One region of the Candidatus Clostridium stratigraminis genome, then DNA from elsewhere that is predicted to be linked to it. Evidence: riboswitches for the same ligand, from Rfam matches in the RefSeq annotation. Region 1 holds a riboswitch; the other holds the start of a gene.
What was found. A riboswitch is a leader RNA that binds a small molecule or an ion and turns the genes downstream of it on or off. The one in region 1 is predicted to bind S-adenosylmethionine.

Region 1 (5,137 bases):
TGTGTTTTAGAATTGGTATGGATATGGGGATTGACTTAGGGACAGCTACAGTACTTGTTTATATAAAAGGAAAGGGTGTTATACTTAAAGAACCTTCTGTAGTTGCAATTGATAAAAGTTATAATAAAGTTAAGGCTGTGGGTGAAGAAGCTAGACAAATGATTGGTAGGACTCCTGGTAATATAGTGGCAATTCGTCCATTAAGAGATGGAGTTATTTCAGATTACGATGTGACCGAGACAATGCTTAAACATTTTATTAGAAAAGCCTGTGGAAATAGAAGAATGTCTGCACCAAGGGTCATGGTATGTATTCCCTGCCAGGCAACTGAGGTTGAAAAAAGAGCAGTAAGAGATGCAGCGGTAAATGCTGGAGCAAAAAAAGTTTTTCTAATAGAAGAACCATTAGCAGCTGCAATAGGAGCTAATTTGGATATAACTGAAGCAAGCGGAAGTATGGTTATAGATATTGGCGGAGGAACAACAGATGTTGCTGTTATTTCTTTAGGAGGCATTGTAGTTAGATCTTCAATTAAAGTTGCAGGAGACAAGTTTGATGAAGCAATAGCAAGATATATTCGAAAAAAACACAAGCTTATGATTGGAGAACGAACAGCAGAAGACTTGAAGATAAATATTGGATGTGCATTTAAAAGAGAAAATGAAGTTGCTATGGAAATAAGAGGAAGAGACCTGATTACTGGCCTTCCCAAGAATATAACTGTATCTTCAGAAGAAATGAGAGAAGCACTAAGTGATACAGTAAATAGTATAGCAGACTGTACACATGCTGTACTTGAGAAAACTCCTCCTGAACTTGCTGCTGATATTGCAGATAAAGGTATAATTATGACTGGTGGAGGATCACTTCTAAATGGGCTAGATAAACTTATTGCTAGCGTTACTAAAGTACCAGTATTTGTTGCTGAGGAACCTGTGTCTTGTGTGGCAAAAGGGACTGGAAAAGCTCTAGAATATCTAGATAAAATTGATATTAGTTCAAATGGTTATGATGTTTCATTAATTGATAAATAAATTTACGGTTCTAAAATATAACATAAATTAGCCGCGTAAAAGCATCTGTTTTATAATAAATATGAGATAATGCTTATACTGCGGCTTTTATTTTGATTTTTATTATTTACTGGTAAAATTTATTCTATTTCCAGAATAGAGGTAATATGAATGAATAATAGCATGTGTTATTACCTTTGAAAGCTTCATTATCAAATCCAATCTTATATTTCTTGTAGTAAACAATTCATTACTGTCGCTTGAATCAACTATACCTATAATAGAGGCTCTGCCAACCTCAGGAAGCGATTTGCCAACTCCCTTACCAGGATGGATAGGATAATCTCTAACCTGGATCTCACCAATACTTTCAGTATCTCCCAAACAAGCATCAATACCTATAATATTTGCTTTAGGATATATACTTTTTATTTCATTTAGTTTTCTATCAATGTTTAGCGCATGAATTGGTTCTGAGATGGTACCAAATACCGGGAAGGGAAAAAAATTATCCTTCAATAGAGTACCTACTAAGGGACCAAGACAATCTCCAATACATCTATCTGTTCCAATACAAACTATAATTGTATTATCATCAATATAATCTTTTAGAAAGGTTGCAATTTCATAATATGCTAAAGGATTATCATAATGGGATCTAACTTTACTCAAAATATGCCCTCCTTGCAAAAAATGTTTTTCCCAATTGTTTTAGGCCAAAGTTTAAAATTAAAAATGAAAATTATTCAATAATATATATGCTTGAAATCCATTAAATATAAGATGAAAAATGTATTATTAATTTAAAATAATTTATTGACAGTTTTAGTTTCCTATGTTATTCTAGGTTAGAATTAAATTATTAGCTCTTATCAAGAGAGGTGGAGGGAAATGGCCCTATGAAACCCGGCAACCAAGTACTATACTAAGGTGCCAATTCCAGCAGAGTTATATCTGCAAGATAAGTGATGTGTTAAACACGCCTCTTCTTGTAGAAGAGGCTTTATTTTGTTAAAACATACTTGTAACATATAGGAAGGAGTTATAAAATGAGAAGATTATTTACTTCAGAATCAGTTACTGAAGGGCATCCAGATAAAGTTTGTGATCAAATTTCAGACGCAGTACTAGACGCTATATTAGCCCAGGATCCAAATGCAAGGGTTGCCTGCGAAACAGCAGTTACTACAGGCATGGTATTAGTTATGGGAGAAATATCAACTAATTGTTATGTAGATATACCTAAGGTTGTAAGAAAAACAGTTGAGGAAATAGGGTATACTAGAGCAAAGTTTGGTTTCGATGCTGATACTTGTTCAGTCCTCACTTCTATAGATGAACAATCCACAGATATAGCTATGGGTGTTGATAAAGCTCTTGAGGCCAAAAATGGACAAATAGAAAATATAGGGGCAATAGGTGCTGGTGACCAGGGTATGATGTTTGGTTATGCTACTAACGAAACACCAGAATATATGCCGCTTGCAATTGCAATGGCTCATAGACTTGCTAGAAAGCTTTCAGAGGTTAGAAAGGATGGTACATTTTCATACTTAAGACCAGACGGAAAAACCCAAGTTACTGTAGAATATGAAGATGACAAGCCTATAAGAATCGATACTATTGTAATATCTACACAACATAATCCAGAAGTAACTCGTGAGGAAATCGAAAGAGACTTAATTGAACATGTTGTAAGAAAAGTTGTTCCAGTAGAACTCTTAGATGAAAACACAAAGTATTTAGTAAATCCAACTGGCAGATTTGTTATTGGTGGACCTAATGGTGACTCAGGACTTACTGGCAGAAAAATTATTGTAGATACCTATGGCGGATATGGAAGACATGGTGGCGGAGCATTTTCAGGAAAAGATCCAACAAAAGTTGATAGATCTGCAGCCTATGCAGCTAGATGGGTTGCTAAAAATTTGGTTGCAGCTGGTGTTGCTGATAAATTAGAAATTGAGCTTGCCTATGCTATAGGAGTTGCAAAACCAGTTTCAATTGAAGTTGATACATTTGGTACAGGAAAAGTAAAAGATGATAAAATAATTGATATTATTAACAAAGTATTTGATTTAAGACCAGCGGCCATAATTAAGGCTTTAGATCTAAGAAGGCCAATATACAAACAAACAGCTTCATATGGCCATTTTGGAAGAACTGATATTGATCTTCCATGGGAGAAAAATAATAAAGTAGAAGAAATAAAAAAATATTTATAGTTATTTTATAAGACTACTGACTAAGTCAGTGGTCTTATGTTCTGTTTAAGACTTTTTGTTTAAAAGAGGATGTAATTACAAATAACTATAATACATGAATAATATGTATTTTAATTGTAAAAACTATATTTATCAAAAATTTAAATAATGCTATGTTCTGAAAAGAGGTAAAAGTCCTAAATGGACTTTTACGAGTAGTTTGCGAGCGGAAGTGAGTGGTCTTAAACTACTCAGTGTTCCGACACAAAAGGAGGAATATTATGAAAAGTGAATGGAGAGAAAGAGTTATTACAATTTTAAAAGGAATTAGAGTTTTATTTAATAGAGCATTAGTTTTGATAGCAGTTATAGCTATAGGAAGTGCTATGCTTTCAGCTTATTCGTTTATTCATTTCATAAATAAGATGGCTCTTATTTATAAGGGTAATCCTAATACTATTTTACTAGGGCTGATAATTTTGATTATTATTCCATTAATATCATTTTTACTAGAAAAAAGCTTATCATCAAGGTTAAATAACTAATAAAAAATCTCTGGCTATCATAAGCCAGGGATTTTTTATTGCTGAGGAATTGAATTTTAAAGATTACATTAATTATTATTGGACAATAATATAGACAACAGAATTATTAAGTTAAATAAAGTTGTTTAAAGTAATTCAATAATGTATCCTATAATTATAGGTTATATATTTTTATAGAGTTTAGGAGAGATTTTATGCCAGAAATTCAAGGCGTAGTTGAGGATATAATATTTAAAAATGAAGAGAATGGCTATGTCGTTTCTATTATTAAGGATGCAGATGAAAAATATACAATTGTAGGTTATATTCCATATTTAACTGAAGGCCAAAGCCTAAAGCTGCAAGGGATATGGGTTAAACATCCTCAGTTTGGTGATCAATTTAAGGTGGAAGGCTATGAGGAATTATTACCTAATTCTATAGTTGGAATTGAAAAATATCTATCATCTGGAATTATTTCAGGTATTGGACCAGTTACAGCCAGAAAGATAATTGATAAATTTGGAGATAAAAGTCTAGAGCTAATGGATAATGATATAGATTGTCTTAAAGAAATAGAAGGGATTGGAGAAAAAAAACTTGAAATTATTAAGGAGTCCTATTTAAGACAAAGAGAAGTAAAAAATATAATGGTTTTCCTGCAAACCTATGGTGTAACTACAAGTCAATGTGTTAAAATTTACAAGAAATTTGGCGAGGACTCCATAAATGTGGTTAAGCAAAACCCATATATTTTAACAGAAGAAATTAATGGAATAGGCTTTAAAACTGCAGATAAAATTGCCAGGAGTCTAGGTGTAGAGCTAAATTCTACCTATAGAATCAGCAGTGGTATTAACTATATTATCAATGAATTCTGCAGCCTTGGAAATACATATATGCCTTTAGAACTTCTTTTAAAGGAAGGAAAGAATATCCTTACCATAAAAGAAGAGGACATAGAATTAGTATTATATGACAGCACTGTTGAAGGGAAGATAAAGGTTGAAGTTATTGAGGATAAAAAGTGTGTATTTTTGTTACCCTTTTATTATTCGGAACTTGGTGTAACTAAAAAAATATTAACTCTTGCCTTAGATACTTATGAACCTATTAATACGGATGTAGAATTTGAAATAAAGCAATTTGAAAAGGATAGGAATATTGATTTTGAAGCATCTCAAATAGAGGCTATAAAAGGTGCAATAGAAAACGGTATAGAGGTTATTACCGGAGGGCCTGGCACAGGCAAAACAACAATTATAAATTGTATAATTGATATTTTTGAGAAGGCTAATATGAAGGTGTTTATGGCTGCCCCAACTGGCAGAGCAGCAAAAAGAATGTCTGAAGCTACAGGAAGAGAAGCAAAAACTATTCACAGGCTTCTAGAAAT
Region 2 (5,137 bases), on a different contig from region 1:
GCCATTTTAAGAAGGTAATTATCATAGTTACCCTGCCTTTTGTCCCATCTTTGATATTCTGGTCTAACCTCATTTACCCATCTTTCCGGGCCAATTATTTCATACTTAACTAATTTTTTAAAGATTTCTGCTATAAGACCTTCTCTATAAAGTGTTCCGTCAATATCAAAAAATGCTCCAACATTTTTATCCATAACTACCTCCACCTAAACCTTTATTATTATAATATTACATTTACAATTATAATGCTATATTTTTATAAAAAGAATAAGCACCTAAAATAAATCAGCCCTGTTATCTGGTTTACTTTGGGTGCCTAAACTCTATTGTTTATCTATATTAGAAAGCTGGAATTATGCTTCCTTTATATTTATCTTCAATAAATTTTTTAACTTCTGGAGAATTTAGTGCCTCAGATAGTGCTTTGATGTATGGCTTATCTTTGTCTTGCTTTCTTACTGCTAAAACATTTGCATAAGGCGAGCTTTTATCTTCTAATACTAAAGCATCCTTACTTGGATTTAGCTTAGCTTCTAATGCATAATTTGTATTTATAACTGCAGCATCTACATCATCTAAAGTTCTTGGCAGCTGAGCAGCTTCAAGTTCTTTAATTTTATACTTATTAGGATTCTCTGTAATATCTATTGCAGTAACTAGGTCTCCGCTCTTTAATTTAAATAGGCCTGCACTTTCTAGCAACCTTAAGGCTCTAGCCTCATTTGTAGGATCGTTAGGAACAGCAATTGTAGCACCTGCCTTTAAGTCCTTTATACTTTTAACCTTCCTTGAATAAACTCCCATAGGCTCAATATGAACCTTTACAGTATAGTCAAGATCAAGTTTCTTTTCTTCATTCATAGTTGTTAAATAAGGAATATGTTGAAAGAAGTTTGCATCTATTTCTCCATCATTTAGAGCTATATTTGGTTCAACATAATCTGTAAACTCTTTTATATTTAGGGTGTAACCCTCTTTTTCTAAAATTGGTTTTACAACTTGAAGTATTTCTTCATGTGGCACCGGAGATGCCCCTACAGTAATTACTTTTTTATCATCCTTTTGTGCAGCTACCGCTGCATCTTTTTTTGCATTGCAGCCGGCTAATCCAACTAATAAAACTGCACTTAATATTAAACTTATTGTCTTTTTCATATTTAAAACCCCCTAATTAATAAATATTTTTAATGACTTAATTTTTTATAGGCATAATTTCCTAAACTCTGCAATAACTGAACTATTATCATAAGTATTATAATTGTGTAAATCATTATGTCTGTTTTATATCTTTGATATCCATACCTAACAGCAATATCACCAAGACCCCCAGCTCCAATGGTTCCTGCCATTGCTGAATAGCCTATAACACTTATTACCGTAAGAGTTATCCCTAGCACAATTGAAGGAAGAGCCTCCTTCAGCATTACCTTGAAAATTATTTGTGAAATACTAGCTCCAAAAGCTTTTGCTGCTTCTATTATTCCAGAATCCACTTCTTTAAATGCTGATTCTATAACTCTAGCTGCAAATGGAGCAGCTCCAACAGTAAGCGGTACAATAGCCGCATTTTTACCAATAGTTGTGCCAACTACAAGCTTAGTAAAAGGAAAAATTGCTATCATAAGTATTATAAAAGGAAAAGATCGTAATAGATTGATTATAAAATCTAATACCTTATTAATTATGGCGTTAGGTTTTAAGCCCTTTTCATCAGTTATGACAATAATTATTGCAGGAAAGAAGCCAATAATTACAGCAAAAATAGTTGATAAAATAACCATATATAAAGTGTCCCATACCCCAGGCAGCAGTATTTGTAAAAATAAATTACTAAAGCTCATTGTAAACAACCTCCCAGCTTATTCCTTTCTTTTCTAGAAATTTTAAAATCTTCTCTTTATCCTCTTCAAGTACATTAACTACAAGGCTTCCAAGCACGTTCTCTCTAAATTTTTCTAATTTGCCCCAAACAATTGAAAAATCAATATCTAGCTCTCTTGCCATAGAAGTTATAATACTTTGCTGACTCAAATCTTTAGGAAAGAAAATTTTTATGTTTACACCTTCTGCTGGAAGTATTTCTTCTTCTCCCATTAAATCCTTTAGCTTTTTAGTTGGCCTTAAAAACAATTCCTCCACTCCGCCTATTCCCTTTATTTCACCTCCTTCCATAAGCGCAACCTTTTCACATACCTCTTTAATTACTTCCATTTGATGAGTAACTATAACTATTGTTATATTTAGCTTTTTGTTTATATCCCTTAAAAGCTCAAGGATGGATTTTGTTGTTCTTGGATCTAATGCTGAAGTAGCTTCATCACATAAAAGTATTTTAGGCTGCAGCGCTATTGCCCTGGCAATAGCAACCCTTTGCTTTTGACCTCCGCTTAATTCCTTTGGATAATTAAATACTTTTTCTTCAATACCAACCATTTTTAATAAATCATTTACTCTTTTTTTTATATCCTCATTTTTGTAACCCCACAGTTTAAGTGGAAGTGCTACATTTTCATAAACATTTCTTCTATTTAAAAGATTAAAGTTTTGAAAAATCATTCCTAATTCTTTTCTAAATATTCTAAGCTTTTTAACAGATAATTCCCCTACTTCTTTACCCATTATATTAATGCTGCCGGAATCATATTTTTCTAGTCCGTTTAAGCATCTTAGAAGTGTAGATTTACCTGCACCGCTGTGGCCAACTATACCGAATATATCACCTTCTTCAATTTTTAAACTAACCCTATTAAGAACTTTAACCTTTGAAAAGCTCTTCGAAACCTCACTTATCTCTATCATACAACTCTCCTATCCCTAAATTAATAAATAATTTCAATTGTTAATGATTATTATTCTGAATTAAAATAAAAAATAAAACCCGAGGAAACCTCGGGTTTTAATAAACCTGCCTGTTTCGCTCATCTATCAGTATTCAAAAGAATACTGCAGGAATTGGCACCATTGTATTATAAATAATACCGGTTGCCGGGCTTCATAGGGCCAGTCCCTCCACCTCTCTAGATAAGTCCATATTAAGTTTTAGCACTTTAACACTTTACAACGTCAAAACATTCATTTATTGTTTATATTATAGTACCTTCAAAATTGAAAGTCAATAGTAATTTGCAACTTTTCAAATTAATTTATGCAGATTTTATAATTCTATTAATTTTTGCCTCAAATTGTTTTGTATCCTCTTTATCCATTGATTCTATACCTGAAAGCCTATAAGAGATTCCTAATTTATCATACTTGGCTACTCCTAAGGTATGGTATGGTAGTAATTCAACTTTTTCAACGTTTTTAATTTCTTTTATAATTCCCTGCATTTTTTCCATATGTTCTTCTGAATCTGTAATACCTGGAACTACTACATGTCTAATCCATATCTTAACATCTGTTTTTTCTAATGCAGCAAGAAATTGATTAAACCCATGTTTGCTTTTACCAGTTAAATTTTTATATCCAATATCATCTACATGCTTTATATCTAGCAAAACTAAATCTGTATATTTTAATATTTCTTCATATTCTCCAAAGCCATAACCAGCTGTATCTATGGTTGTATGAATATTATTTTCCTTGCAAAGCTTAAGCATTTCTAGTAAAAATTCAGGTTGAAGGAGAGGATCCCCTCCTGAAAAGGTAACTCCACCACCAGATCTTTCAAAGTAAGGCTTATAACGAAGTATCTTTTTCATTAATTCTTCTGGTGTCATTTCAGTTCCGCCATCTCTTGCCCAGGTATCAGGGTTGTGACAATAAGCACATCTAAGCTTACAACCTTGTAGAAAAACTACAGTTCTAACTCCAGGACCGTCCACCAAACCCATACTTTCTATTGAGTGTACTCTACCTTTAATCATGAAATCCCCTCCTTTAAATTTTTAAAAAGTTTTTACTTACATTTTTTCATGGAATGTTCTGCTTATGACTTCCTTTTGCTGAGCTTTTGTTAATCTATTAAAATTAACTGCGTATCCAGAAACTCTTATTGTTAAGGTAGGATACTTTTCTGGGTGTTCCATTGCATCCATTAAGGTTTCTCTATTTAATACATTTACGTTTAAGTGGTGAGCATTTTGTCCAAAGTATCCATCCATAACAGCTACTAGGTTGTTGACTCTAGATTCTGAATCCTTACCTAATGCGTCTGGAAGTATGGAGAATGTATTGGATACCCCGTCCTGGCAGCATGAATATGGAACCTTAGCTACTGAATTAAGTGATGCAAGAGCTCCTTCTAAATCTCTGCCATGCATTGGGTTAGCTCCTGGTGCAAATGCTTCTCCCGCTTTTCTTCCATCAGGTGTGGAACCTGTCTTCTTACCGTAAACAACGTTTGAAGTTATAGTTAAAACTGATAATGTATGCTGAGCATCTCTATAAAGCGGGTGTTTCTTAAGTTCATTTGAGAATCTTTCAGCTAAGGCTACAGCAATGCTATCAACTCTGTCATCGTCATTTCCGTACTTAGGGAATTCTCCTTCAACTTCAAAGTCAACAGTTATTCCATTTTCTCTTATAGGCTTAACTTTAGCGTATTTTATAGCGCTTAAGGAATCTGCAGCAACTGAGAATCCTGCTATACCAAATGCCATTAGCCTACCAACCTTTGTATCATGTAATGCCATTTGTGATGCTTCATAAGCATATTTATCATGCATGAAGTGAATTATATTCATTGCATCAACGTAAACTTTGCTTACATATTCTAATACTTTGAAGTAGTTAGCTAATACCTTATCATAATCTAATACTTCATCTGTTATTGGTTCAATTCCTGGAACAACAACAATGCCTTTCTTTTCATCTACTCCACCGTTAATAGCTAGAAGTAATGATTTAGCTAGGTTGCATCTTGCTCCGAAGAATTGCATCTGCTTTCCAACCTTCATTGCAGATACACAGCAAGCAATTGCATAGTCATCTCCATATATAGGTCTCATAACGTCGTCATTTTCATATTGAATAGAGTCAGTTAATATAGACATTTCAGCACAGAATTTCTTAAAGTTCTCTGGTAAGTTTTGTGACCAAAGTACTGTCATGTTTGGTTCTGGAGCTGTTCCTAGGTTGATTAGTGTGTGTAAATATCTGTATGAGTTCTTAGTTACTAATGGTCGTCCATCTTCAC

Region 2: another riboswitch for S-adenosylmethionine. It lies ahead of ACJDUG_RS12910 (methionine ABC transporter ATP-binding protein); the one in region 1 lies ahead of metK (methionine adenosyltransferase).

Annotation. Positions count from the first base shown of each region.
Region 1 is NZ_JBJHZZ010000001.1:576,997-582,133, forward strand. It holds gene mreB (rod shape-determining protein) at 1-1,034, shown strand, start outside; gene yyaC (spore protease YyaC) at 1,137-1,685, opposite strand; SAM riboswitch class I at 1,880-1,981, shown strand; gene metK (methionine adenosyltransferase) at 2,063-3,238, shown strand; gene ACJDUG_RS02790 (hypothetical protein) at 3,499-3,762, shown strand; gene recD2 (SF1B family DNA helicase RecD2) at 3,957-5,137, shown strand, end outside.
Region 2 is NZ_JBJHZZ010000010.1:14,597-19,733, reverse strand. It holds gene ACJDUG_RS12925 (HAD-IB family hydrolase) at 1-194, opposite strand, end outside; gene ACJDUG_RS12920 (MetQ/NlpA family ABC transporter substrate-binding protein) at 340-1,155, opposite strand; gene ACJDUG_RS12915 (methionine ABC transporter permease) at 1,185-1,841, opposite strand; gene ACJDUG_RS12910 (methionine ABC transporter ATP-binding protein) at 1,831-2,799, opposite strand; SAM riboswitch class I at 2,916-3,028, opposite strand; gene pflA (pyruvate formate-lyase-activating protein) at 3,144-3,866, opposite strand; gene pflB (formate C-acetyltransferase) at 3,903-5,137, opposite strand, start outside.